Regions from separate parts of the Methylophilus sp. Leaf414 genome, predicted to be linked through region 2. Evidence: predicted binding sites of a transcription regulator. Region 2 holds the regulator's gene; each other region holds the start of a gene.

Region 1 (3,153 bases), on a different contig from region 2:
CCCGCCTTTTCGGCAATTTGTGCCAGTTTACGGTTGTAATCGATATCCCAGCTGGTGCGCTGTTCGATATTACTGACCACCAGGCCACCACTGACGTTAGGTACCCAATATGCAAATTTAATGTTTTCTGTACTCATCACCCAATCTCCAAATCTGTTTTACTCTAATACTGGTTTTCTCTAAATACTGGCCTGCGTCAAACCGCTTGCAGGCTGGCAGCCTTCACAAGTTCACGATGTGTTAATAATGGCAATGCCCGCTCTATCGCCAGCTCGATACGGGCTTTCACGGTTTCACTTTTCACTTTGTAGTTTTCAAAGTCGCCCTCGGTGGCGTATACGCCAATAGGCAAGGTCAATGCCTGGAAAAAGCTGAATAGCGGCCTCAGCTCATGGTCGATAATCAGGGCATGGCGCTCACTGCCGCCGGTCGCTGCCAGCAATACCGGCACATCAATCAATGCTTCGTAATTGACCAGGTCAAACAGGTGTTTGAACAAACCAGTGTAAGACGCGCGGTAAACCGGCGTTGCCACAATCAGCAGATCAGCGGTTTCAATCGCTTCAATATCTTTCTGCACTTTCGCAGGCAGCTGTTTAGGGTCAAATGAAGACACCAGGCTGCTGCCGATTTCGCTCAACTCAATAGAATGCAGTTCAATCGGAATATGCTGGCCCAGCTGCTGGGTCAAGGCTTCTACGAGGGCGGCAGTGCGTGAAGGTAATTTATAGCTGCCTGATACAGCAGTAACTCTTAATGGACGACTCATGTGTGGCTCCTAAACTTTGGTTGCCGGCGCCAATTTGATGTGTTCAATATCGGTGAGCCAGCTCCCTGTAGATATAGCAGCAACCATGCCAAGAGTATTTTTTTTATATATTTCAATGACTTATGAAAATTAAGCGCCATTTAACCATGTTGAAATTTAGCTATATATGCTGATGCACTGCTGATATAGCAGCAGCTAAAACAGAAATACAGCACCTGACTCACGCTTTACCAGCTAAAAACTAGCTATTAGGTGCTGATTAATCAGCACCCATTCAGCAGAAAGCTGTTTCTAAAGCGCTCAACGTCATCACGAAATTAAATAAAACATTTAAATTCAATTACTTATCTATTGGCATGCTAAATGCAATAGCTACACCGACGCGCAGCGCTATTTAAGAACTAAATGACTGCGCTTTTAAATCTCCCTTATTTTTAGTTAGAAGGATTCAAATATGACTGCACATGCAAGCAACCTTGCGCATTTGCCAGAGAGCCTGAACCAGGCGCACGAACATCGCGGCAGGGATGCCGCCCATATTATTAAAAGTGATGCCGAAGCCATCGCGGTTGCACATCAGGTAGCCACTGAAATCGCCAAAGAGGCTTCCATCCGCGACAAGGAAAGACGCTTGCCGCGCAAAGAGCTGGATTTATTCTCCAGCAGCGGCTTGTGGGGCATTACCGTGCCTAAGGAATATGGCGGCGCAGGAGTTTCTAATAAAACCCTGGCAGAAGTGATTGCAATAGTGGCAGAGGCTGACCCCAGCATAGGCCAGATCCCGCAAAACCATTTGTATATGGTGGAAGGTTTGCGCCTGGATGGCACGGATTTCCAGAAGCGCTACTTTTTTGACCTGGTGCTGCAAGGCGTACGCTTTGGCAATGCCTTTTCTGAAGTCGGCACCAAAAGCGTCAATGATGTGAAAACCAGGCTGACACCCGCCAACAGCGGCTACTTCCTGAATGGCAAAAAATTCTATTCCTCAGGCGCGTTGCTGGCGGATTGGGTGCCAGTGGTGGCCAAAGACGAAAACGACAATACCGTGGTGGCGTTCGTCCCGGCTGGCGCTGAAGGCCTGACCATTATTGATGACTGGTCCAGTTTCGGCCAGCGCACTACTGCGAGCGGCACCACCATCCTGGACAATATTTTTGTGCCTAGCGAACATGTAGTGCCGCATCACCTGGCGTTTGACCGTCCTACGGCCATGGGTCCGGTGGCACAAATCATCCAGGCAGCGGTAGATACAGGCATTGCACGTGCAGCATTTAAGGACACACTGCATTTCGTGCGCAATTACACCCGTCCATGGATAGATACCGAGCTGGAACATGGTTATGAAGATCCGCACACGATCAAGGATATCGGCGACCTGCAAATCCGTATCCATGCTACGGACGCATTATTGGCCCGTGCAGGTGAATACATCGATGAAGCGCAACGCAACCCGAATGAAGAAACTGTCGCGGAAGCTTCGATTGCAGTGGCTGAAGCCAAGGTGCTGAGTACTGAAACCGCTTTGCTGGCAGGTAGCAAGCTGTTTGAACTGGCTGGCACGCGCTCCACACTCGGTGAGTACAACCTGGACAGGCACTGGCGCAACGCACGTACGCATACACTGCATGACCCGGTACGCTGGAAATACCATGCAGTGGGCAATTACAGCCTGAACAAGGTGAAGCCACCGCGCCATCCATGGATTTGATTCAAGAATTCAGCTAAAAATAAAGCCCTCGATTGAGGGCTTTATTTTATATAGCTACCTGAAAAGCACAGCGTTTTTTCAGTTACCGCCAGGCATTTTTAAATATAGCTGATTGCGGAATCCAGCAGTTTATTCTGCAAACGGCTAGGCGCCGGACGTTCGCTTTGATAAGGGAAAGTTTGCTCCAGGTCCTGCTCACGGTACGTAATCAGTTCAGCAATGGTGATGATTTTCAAACCATGCTTTTTAGCGAATAACAGCAGGTCCGGTCGCCTTGCCATGCTGCCATCGTCATTGACGATTTCGCACAACACACCGACAGGGCTGAGGCCTGCCATCCGTGCTAAATCATAAGCGGCTTCGGTATGCCCCGGGCGTTCAAGCACACCACCTAACCGCGCCCGTAACGGGAATATATGGCCAGGCCTATGAAACTCGTTTGCCTGGCTGTTAGTGTTGGCCAATGCCCTTAACGTTAAGGCTCTGTCCGCAGCAGAAATGCCGCTGGTGGTGCCGTATTTATAATCCACACTGACCGTAAAAGCAGTCCTGAACGGGTCTGCATTTTGAGCCACCATCTGTGGCAGTGCCAGCGCATTCAGTCGCTCTTCACCAAGGGCGACGCACACCAGGCCACTGCTATGCCTTACCAAAAACGCCATTTGTTCAGTCGTGA
Region 2 (3,153 bases):
TCAAGGCCGACAAGATGATAGTACGTGAAGACCAGGATGGCTTCCAGCATAGCACTTGTACCGGCACTCCTAGCACGCCAACCACATTTAAACAGAAACGCACCGGCAAAAATGAGTGGATGCAAGGCAGTGGTCAGCGCATTGAATACAATGCCCGCATGGATAAAGTGCAACTGTATACCAATGCCTGGGTCAAACGTGGCGAAGACGTAGTGACGGGTGATTACATCAGTTATGACGCCAATGCCGAATATGCAGAAGTGATCGGTGGCACTAAAGCAAACCCGAATGGCACCGCCAACAGCCGCGTGAAAGCTACCATACAGCCAAAAAACAAAACAACCCCACCAGTGTTAGATAACAAATCTAATACCCAACAAGGGTTGCGGATGAATCGCTCGTTGCAGTTAAGGACTGAACCGGTACCCGATGCACCTGAAAACGGATCCAAGAAAGAATCACAGTAAAGACTGGCAATATGCAAACAACCGTTTCTCCAGACAACAGCCATTTGTGCGTCAGCCATTTAAAAAAAACCTATCAGGGCCGTACCGTCGTCAGAAACACCACGCTTGATTTGCACAGTGGTGAAGTGATCGGATTACTGGGTCCGAATGGTGCAGGCAAAACCACTAGCTTCTATATGATTGTTGGCCTGGTGGCATTGGATGACGGCCGTATCACCCTGGATGGTACCGATGTTAGCCACGCCCCCATGCATGAGCGTGCGCGTATGGGTCTGGCCTACCTGCCGCAGGAAGCCTCCATTTTTCGCAAGATGTCTGTGACCGATAATATTCTTTCGATACTGGAAACCCGTCCTTATACCGCTGAACAGCGTGAAGCCAAACTGGAATCATTGCTGGATCAGCTACATATCCAGCATATCCGCAATAGCCAGGCTGTCAGTTTGTCAGGGGGTGAGCGCCGCCGGGTTGAAATCGCGCGTTGCCTGGCAACTGACCCGAAGTTTATTCTGCTGGATGAGCCATTTGCCGGGATTGACCCGATTGCGGTGATCGAGATCCAGAAAATTATCCGTTACCTCAGCAGCCAGAATATAGGCATTTTAATCACAGATCATAACGTGCGTGAAACGCTGGATATATGCGACCGCGCTTATATCGTGAATGAAGGCGCCATCTTTGCCGCGGGTACGCCGGATGAAATCATCCAGAACGAAGGTGTACGTGAAGTATATCTGGGCAAAAACTTTAGGCTGTAATTTGTTATGAAGCAAAACCTGCAATTACGCATGTCGCAAAACCTGGCTCTGACGCCGCAGTTGCAGCAGTCTATCCGTCTGTTGCAATTGTCGACGCTGGAACTTAACCAGGAGCTGGAAGCCATCTTGCAGGAAAATCCTTTACTGGAAATGGCTGACAATGAAGAAGGCGAGTTTGAAGATAACACGCCCGAAGCACCGTTGCAGGCTCAGGCTGAAGTGGAAGATGCCAGTTCATTTGACGTTGCCATTCAACAGGATATTTCTTCGCCAGCCGATACTTTGCGTGAAGAATTACGGGATGACCTTAGCGGTAACGAAGGCGAATTACCCAACCTTAATGAAGAATTCACACCGCCGGAATTTGAAGATGATTATGGCGAATTTGGCAGTACCAGCAATTGGGACGAGGCAGGCCGCAACAATAATGACGATGAAGACGGCGATTTCTCCCGCCAGGATGCCAGCAGCATCAGCTTGCGTGAGCACCTCATAGACCAGATTCAGCTGGCGCATTTATCGCACCGTGATATGAGCCTGGTTAAACTGCTGCTCGACAGCATTAATGATGACGGCTATCTCGAACAGGATCTGCAGGAAGTCGTTGAAAACCTGCCGCTTGAACTTGAGGTAGATTTGCTCGAGCTGGAGACCGCACTCAAGCTGATCCAGAATCTTGATCCCATCGGCATAGGTGCACGCGATTTGCGTGAATGCCTGTTATTGCAACTTAATGCCTTGCCTGGGGATACGCCCTACCTGAAAACCGCCATTGCACTGGTCAAAGATCATCTGGCACTGCTTGCCAATAAAGATTTTGTGAAGCTGCGCAAACAATTGAGTTGCGATGAAACCTCACTCAAAGGCGCGCAACAGCTAATCCGCCAGCAAAACCCGAGGCCGGGTAGCGAATTTTCCAATTTCAGCCACGATCATTTTATCCAGCATGATGTGGTGGTCAAAAAGATTAAAGGTATTTGGGTAGCTACCCTGAATGATGGCGTGATCCCTAAATTGCGCATCAACCAGATGTATGCCGATATTCTTAAACGTAATCGTGAGAGTTCCGGCCAGTATCTGCAAAGCCAGATGCAAGAAGCCAAATGGATGATCAAGAATATCCAGCAACGATTCTCGACCATATTGCGCGTATCGCAAGCAATTGTGGATAGGCAGCGCAACTTTTTTGAGCACGGTGACATTGCCATGCGCCCGCTGGTATTACGTGAGATTGCCGAAGAACTCGAATTGCACGAAAGCACCATTTCCAGGGTAACTACGCATAAGTATATGCTCACACCACGCGGCGTTTATGAACTTAAATACTTCTTTGGCAGCTCAGTTGCGACAGATGCTGGTGGTTCCTGCTCGGCGACGGCGATCCGAGCACTGATCAAACAGATGGTCGCAGAAGAAAACGTCAAAAAACCATTGTCAGATAATCAGATTACCGACACCCTGGCACAACAGGGCATTGTGGTAGCGCGCCGGACCATTGCCAAATATCGTGAATCATTGAGCATTCCACCCGCCAATTTGCGTAAGTCACTTTAAAGCGTAATCTCTATATTCCAGAAAAAAGCCGCTAAAAAGCGGCCTTTTACTTTCAAGCAGTTAATTACTTAATGGTTATTTTGGCGAACTTGCGTTTGCCAACTTGGGCCACCACCACGCCTTTTTCCAATTGCTGATTTTTGTCTTCCACTTTTACGCTATCCAGTTTCACTCCACCTTGCTGAATGGCACGCATCGCTTCACTGGTGCTTTCTACCAGGCCAGCCAGTTTCAGTAACTGGCTGATACCAATACTCTCGCCTTCAATGGCCACTTCCACTTCCGGCACATCATCAGGGATGCCACCTTTGGCGCGCGTCTGGAAATCTGCCAGTGCTTTTTCTGCTGCTGCCTGTCCGTGGAATCGGGCTACG
Region 3 (3,153 bases), on a different contig from region 2:
GGCTGGCATCGTGCCAGGCAGGTTTGCCATCGGGACGCCAGTAAATATTAATCGCCCAACGTGGTAGAGCCTCACCCGGATACCATTTGCCCTGGCCATAATGCAGGAACCCTTTGGGCGCCACATGCGATTTCAGGCGCAACGCCAGCTCACCCGCCAAAGTGCGTTTATGGTCACCGAGCGCCAATGTATTCCATTGTGCGCCATCCATATCATCAATAGAAACAAAGGTCGGCTCGCCACCATGTGTGAGGCGTACATCCATGGCCATCAGTTGCTCATCAACCTGGTCGCCCAGCCCGACGATGGCCTGCCAGTCTTTTTCAGTGTAAGGCTTGGTCACGCGCGGGTCTTCGTGGATGCGTGTCACCGTCATTTCATGTTTGAAAGTGACTTCCGCCATATCGGTGAACCCCACCACCGGCGCGGCGGATGAAGGTAAAGCGGTACACGCTAGTGGAATATGCCCTTCTCCCGCCATCAGGCCGGAGGTGGGGTCCAGCCCGACCCAGCCGGCGCCGGGAATAAATACCTCGGTCCACGCATGGAGGTCAGTAAAGTCCTGGTCGGTGCCACTTGGGCCATCCAGCGCCTCAACATCGGCTTTAAGCTGGATCAGGTAGCCGGACACAAATCGGGCGGCCAGGCCCAGATGCCGCATAATCTGCACCAGCAACCAGGCAGTATCCCGGCAAGATCCTGTCAACTTTTGCAGAGTTTCTTCCGGCGTTTGGATACCGGGTTCCAGACGTACCGTATAACCGATATCGCCTTGCAGGCACTGGTTCACACTCATCAGGAAATCGACGATGCCCATACCCGGCTTGATGACCTGGCTGCGTATTTTTTCTATCCAGCTTTGCAGTAGAGAACCAACGTTATCGGGCTGCAAATACGCTGTCAGTTCAAACGCCTGCTGTTCGGTGTAATTAAATGGATATTGCTCGGCATATTTTTCAACAAAAAAATCAAACGGGTTGATGACCGTCATATCCGCCACCAAATCGACCGTAAAGTCGAGTTCGCGCACCATTTCAGGGAATACGCAGCGTGCAATATAGTTACCGTATGGGTCTTGCTGCCAGTTGATAAAATGCTTCTCGGGCGTGACTGTCAGCGAATAAGCCAGCACCGGGGTACGCGCATGCGCGGCTGGCTTCAGGCGGACTTCGTGAGGAGAAAGATTGACCAGGCGGTCAAAGGTATAGCTGGTGCGGTGATGTAACGCCACGCGAATTGCCACTGCGACCCCTCTTGGGAATGATTGTTTTAAGCAGTGAGATGCATGAAATATGCCAGCTGCTCAGGTTTAACGCATGTGTAGCTGTATCACAAGATAATAAACTCAGGAAAACGTTTTTACAGTGACTGATTGGCCATCTCAAATCATGGACAATCAGTCACATGCCAGGCTTACTTTCCGCCTATCAGATTTTTAACGGCACCGACCACATCACCCGGTATTAGCACCAGCTTGCTATTATGCGATTCAGCGAGTTTTTGCAGCGATTGAATATACCGGTCGCCCAGCAAGAAAGTCGCTGATGTGTCATTTTCTTTCACGGCCTGCGCAATGAGTTTAATCGCCTCGGCAGAGGCATTAGCTGCTACTAGTTGCGCCTCGGCATCTTTACGTGCACCTTCCAGACGCGCTTCAGCATTTAAAATCAGTGATTGCTTGGCACCTTCCGCTTCAGTCACAACCGCTACACGCTCACGCTCTGCCGCAGCCTGGCGCTCCATGGCATCCTGCATGTTTGCTGATGGCTTGATATCCTGAATTTCCACACTTTTTACTGTTAAGCCCCAATCAAGTGCTTCGTCAGCAATGGCTTGTTTCAATTCGGCTTTAATGCGGTCACGCGAAGTCAGCGCGTGATTCAAATCCATGCCACCGATAATTGATCGCAGATTTGTCTGCACCATATTACGCATGGCTTCCCTGAAGTTTTCAATACCATAGACAGCGCGTTCGATATTGGACACCTTCATAAATGCCACTGCATTGGCAAGGATGACCGCATTATCCCGGGTAATCACTTCCTGCTGAGGAATATCCAGAATGATGTCTTTGGTCGTGACTTTATAACTGACCCTGCTTAAAATCGGGTTGATCACATGCAATCCCGGGCTGATGATGCCGGCAAACTTACCCAGGCGCTCAACCACCCACTCTTCGCCCTGCGGGACGATGCGCACGCCCTTAACAATGGCGATGATTGCCAGTATCAATAAGATAATGCTGATTTCCATGTGAACTCCTCTGTTTAATATAATGATGGGCTGCTGAATTGCGCATCCCGATGAATGATCGATTAATTAGCGTAGAAGTTTTAAGCCAGCGGTGCAACACGTAAGCTGTTGCCTTCCACCGCGATGACGCTGGCAGGTTGATCGATGGCAATCTCCATATCAGCAACCGCTGTCCACTCCTTGCTACCCATCACGCCCTGGCTAAAACGAATTTTGCCTGGCTGCGCCGGACTCACTGTCGCAATAATCACACCCTGGCGACCAATTTCCTCTCCTTGCGCTTGCCCTACACGCGGCGTTGGATTGCTTTTTTCACGTTTGCGCCAGATAAGCACTGCTAATACGGAAAAAATGGCATACACCACTATTTGCCATGCCGTACTGAAAGCTGGCAATGACCAGGAAACCAATCCCATCACCAACGCCGCCATCCCGGGCCAAAGCAGATACAAAGTGCCGGATAGCATTTCCAGACACAGTAAAATCAGGCCCAGACCAAACCAAACCCACATGATATCCATGCCAAATACTCCCACCGAATCCACCCATGTTGAAGATTAATTTTACATAGTAGCATTCTCTGCTGATTGCAGATATGACGCCCGCTGAATGATTGATGAAGATTCGCCTGCAGAATCTGCTACAAAGGCGAGCTCAGGCATCAAAGCGAAGAGCGGCCTATGGTAAAATCAGGCGCATGAATACCCCTACACAAAATTCCAATCCCGCACGCGAACTCGCCAAATCCTTTGACCCGAAAACCATTGAAAGTCAATGGTATGCCTTCTGGGAAAGCAAAGGCTTTTATGCCGCTGGCATGAACCCCGAAGTCAAAGATAATTTCTGCATCCTGTTACCGCCGCCTAACGTCACCGGCACCCTGCATATGGGCCATGGTTT
Region 4 (3,153 bases), on a different contig from region 2:
TAGACATCGCCGGCAAGATGCTCATAAACCGGTGCGCCAGCATGCTTTTTCCGGTACCGGGCGGGCCGCTCATCAACAGACTATGTTGTCCGGCAGCGGCGAGCTCAAGCGCACGCTTGGCGCGCAGCTGCCCTTTCACTTCCCGGTAGTCCGCCAATATGGGTGTTTCGCTATGAGCCATGGCGGGTTGCTGTGACAACGCCTGTTTTTCAGACAAGTGCGCACAAACGGCCAGCAGGCTGTCGGCGGCATAAATCGTTGAGCCTTCGACCAAACTGGCCTCGTATGCACTCTCTTGGGGCAGAATCGCCGCCCGCATATTTTCGGTATCCTGTTGTAATTGATAAGTCATGGCGAGTGCGCCGCGAATCGGACGCAATGCACCCGTAAGGGCCAGCTCGCCGGCAATCACATAATTGCCTAAATGCTTTTTGGGAAGCTGGCCGGAGGCGGCCAGAATGCCTAGAGCGATAGGCAAGTCGTAGCGACCACCTTCTTTAGGTAAATCTGCAGGGGCCAGGTTGACGGTTATCCTTCTGGCCGGAAATTCGAATTGCGCGGTCTGGATAGCGGCGCGAACCCGATCCTTGCTCTCTTTGACCTCGGTTTCCGGTAATCCAACTATGGTAAAGCTGGGCAAGCCATTAGCTAAATGTACTTCTACGACCACTTCTGGTGCTTCCATCCCGCTTAAAGCGCGACTATATAACACTGCCAGACTCATGCTGCACTCCTGCTTAACGGAATGCTAACAATTGTAAATTATTTTTTACTTTTCTGAGGTTTGAGCTTGTTCCAAGGTGCTGATTTTTTCTTCCAGTACTCGTAATTGTTGCTGGGTACGGGCGAGTAAAGCCGACTGGATATCGAATTCTTCACGGGAAACAAGTTCCATTTTGGTGAGCATGCCCTGAATTAGTGCATGAATATTTGATTCAAGCTCTGAAATTGGGCTTGAATCAATTAATTGTTTGATTTTAAAAGATAATTCTCTGATTTTCTCATTTGAAAATAGCATAATTTATTGCTCCTTTTTCTGGAATTCTAGCATGTAAAGCAACAGAAAATCTAAATTTAACGCCTAATTTTTATATAAAAACTATAAAAATCAAATGGTTATGAAAGTATAAGAAATTAAAATTTTAAATAATAACTTAAATATATGATTTTAAACAATTATGTTGATTGGCACATGCCTTGCTTAGTGGTCAATGTTGTTTCATTCTCGTTTACAACAATTCGATCAAGACTTTATAGAGAGAGGACTCATAAATGCGTCAATCTATTTTACTTACAGCAGTATTAGGCACCTTGTCACTCGCACAAGTTTCTTATGCAGCTGAAGCTGAAGAAAAAGCGCCCGCGGCTGTAGAAGCAAAATCTCCTTGGGCAGCGACAGCCAACATTGGCTTCGTGTCTGATTACTACGCACGTGGTATTTCACAAAACTGGCACAAACCTTCTGTACAAGGTGGCCTGGATATTACGCATGACAGCGGCTTTTACGTCGGCGCATGGGGTTCTAACGTCACACCAAACACTTTCCCTGATGCCACGGCTGAAATTGATGTCTACGGTGGTTATAATGGGTCCGTACCTGGCGTTGAAGGTTTGGGCTACAGCGTTGGTTTGATCGGTTACCTGTATCCAGGTGGTTCATGGAAAAAATACAGAAGCTCTGCTGCCCTTGGACCAGATGGTGCAAACACTGTATTGACACCACGTGGTGGCCGCTGGGACACTGCTGAAGTCAACTTTGGCCTGGCGTATGGCTGGTTAAGTACCAAGCTTTCTGTAACATTGACTGACTGGTTTGGTGCTGAGCGCGCAACCGGCTGGGATGGTAGTACAAAAGGCAGTACTTATTTTGAAGTGAACGCAAACTATCCATTGCCATGGTGGGACCTGACACTGGTGGGTCACGTGGGCCAATTGAATGTCAATGGTAAACTGGATACTACGTTTACAAGTGATGGTGGTATTAACGGTCCAAGTACAAGCTTTTCAGGTGCTTCCAGCCCTGATTACACTGACTACAAAATCGGGTTGAGCAAAGCGTTTAAAATCGGTGCCTCTGAAGGCTGGAACGGTGGTATCTACTACGTAGGCGCCAGCAACAAGCAATACTGGGGTGAGAATGGCTACGGCGGTACAAGTTTTAACGGCAAAGGCGATGCAACTCGTGCCCAAAGTAAAGATTTGAACGAAGGTCGTTTGGTATTTACTCTGACGCGTACGTTCTAAGTGTTGTAAAAACATAAGTGCTGTAAACACATCTGGCGGGCACGGTGCCTGCCAGAGTTAACAACAGGAGAAGCAAATGAAATTTGTGTCCGCAATAATCAAGCCGTTCAAGCTTGATGAAGTGCGTGAAGCTTTGTCCAACATCGGGGTACAAGGCATCACCGTCACTGAAGTAAAGGGGTTTGGACGCCAAAAGGGGCATACCGAGTTGTATCGTGGCGCTGAATATGTCGTAGACTTTTTACCAAAAGTAAAACTCGAAGTAGCCATTAAAGACGATATGCTGGACCAGGTGGTGGATGCCATCGAGAAAGCGGCGGCGACTGGCAAGATTGGCGATGGCAAAGTATTTGTCTTCGATTTGGAACAAGTTTATCGTATCCGCACCGGTGAAACCGGTCCGGATGCGTTATAGGAGAGGGCTTCAGCTATGAAGAAAATTCTTTCTGTATTATCGCTGGTCGCCCTGATGGGTTTGGCAGCAACTCCAGTCACCTATGCTGAAGAAACCGTGACAGAAACTGTTACGGTGACGGAAACAGTGACGCCTGATGCTGCACCTGCAGCCGAAGCGCCAGCAGCAGAAGCCGCACCCGCTGAGGCCGCCGCTGCACCTGCGACACTGGATGTCGGTAATACCGCATTCATGATTATCGCGACTGTGCTGGTGATCCTGATGACGATTCCTGGCCTGGCACTGTTCTATGGTGGTTTGGTACGCCAGAAAAACATGTTGTCAGTATTGATGCAGGTTTTTGTGGTGTTCTCGCTGATCTCTGTGTTGTGGGCGGCTTATGGCTACAGCCTGACATTCACTGAGGGCAATATGATTGTCGGCGGCTTGAGCAAGGCATTTTTGTCTGGTATCACGACTGACAGTTTGTCCGGCACGATCCCTGAATATGTGTT

What was found. The regulator sigma-54, encoded in region 2, starts transcription at its own class of promoters, with help from an activator protein. The targets are predictions, from matches to a motif close to TGGCACNNTTCCTGCT.
Region 1: a site for sigma-54 is predicted at 1,122-1,137, ahead of ASG24_RS03995 (SfnB family sulfur acquisition oxidoreductase). Genes of this name have one in related genera too.
Region 3: a site for sigma-54 is predicted at 1,283-1,298, ahead of ASG24_RS05885 (DUF2126 domain-containing protein). Genes of this name have one in related genera too.
Region 4: a site for sigma-54 is predicted at 1,187-1,202, ahead of ASG24_RS05705 (TorF family putative porin). Genes of this name have one in related genera too.

Annotation. Positions count from the first base shown of each region.
Region 1 covers NZ_LMQQ01000001.1:810,249-813,401, forward strand. The annotation lists gene sfnG (dimethylsulfone monooxygenase SfnG) at 1-137, opposite strand, end outside; gene msuE (FMN reductase) at 197-769, opposite strand; gene ASG24_RS03995 (SfnB family sulfur acquisition oxidoreductase) at 1,224-2,477, shown strand; gene ribB (3,4-dihydroxy-2-butanone-4-phosphate synthase) at 2,576-3,153, opposite strand, start outside.
Region 2 covers NZ_LMQQ01000005.1:69,426-72,578, reverse strand. The annotation lists gene lptA (lipopolysaccharide transport periplasmic protein LptA) at 1-467, shown strand, start outside; gene lptB (LPS export ABC transporter ATP-binding protein) at 479-1,225, shown strand; gene ASG24_RS12910 (RNA polymerase factor sigma-54) at 1,232-2,779, shown strand; gene tyrS (tyrosine--tRNA ligase) at 2,844-3,153, opposite strand, start outside.
Region 3 covers NZ_LMQQ01000002.1:314,022-317,174, reverse strand. The annotation lists gene ASG24_RS05885 (DUF2126 domain-containing protein) at 1-1,243, opposite strand, end outside; gene ASG24_RS05880 (SPFH domain-containing protein) at 1,414-2,253, opposite strand; gene ASG24_RS05875 (NfeD family protein) at 2,334-2,774, opposite strand; gene ASG24_RS05870 (valine--tRNA ligase) at 2,951-3,153, shown strand, end outside.
Region 4 covers NZ_LMQQ01000002.1:276,223-279,375, forward strand. The annotation lists gene ASG24_RS05695 (YifB family Mg chelatase-like AAA ATPase) at 1-724, opposite strand, end outside; gene ASG24_RS05700 (accessory factor UbiK family protein) at 770-1,018, opposite strand; gene ASG24_RS05705 (TorF family putative porin) at 1,273-2,244, shown strand; gene glnK (P-II family nitrogen regulator) at 2,321-2,659, shown strand; gene ASG24_RS05715 (ammonium transporter) at 2,675-3,153, shown strand, end outside.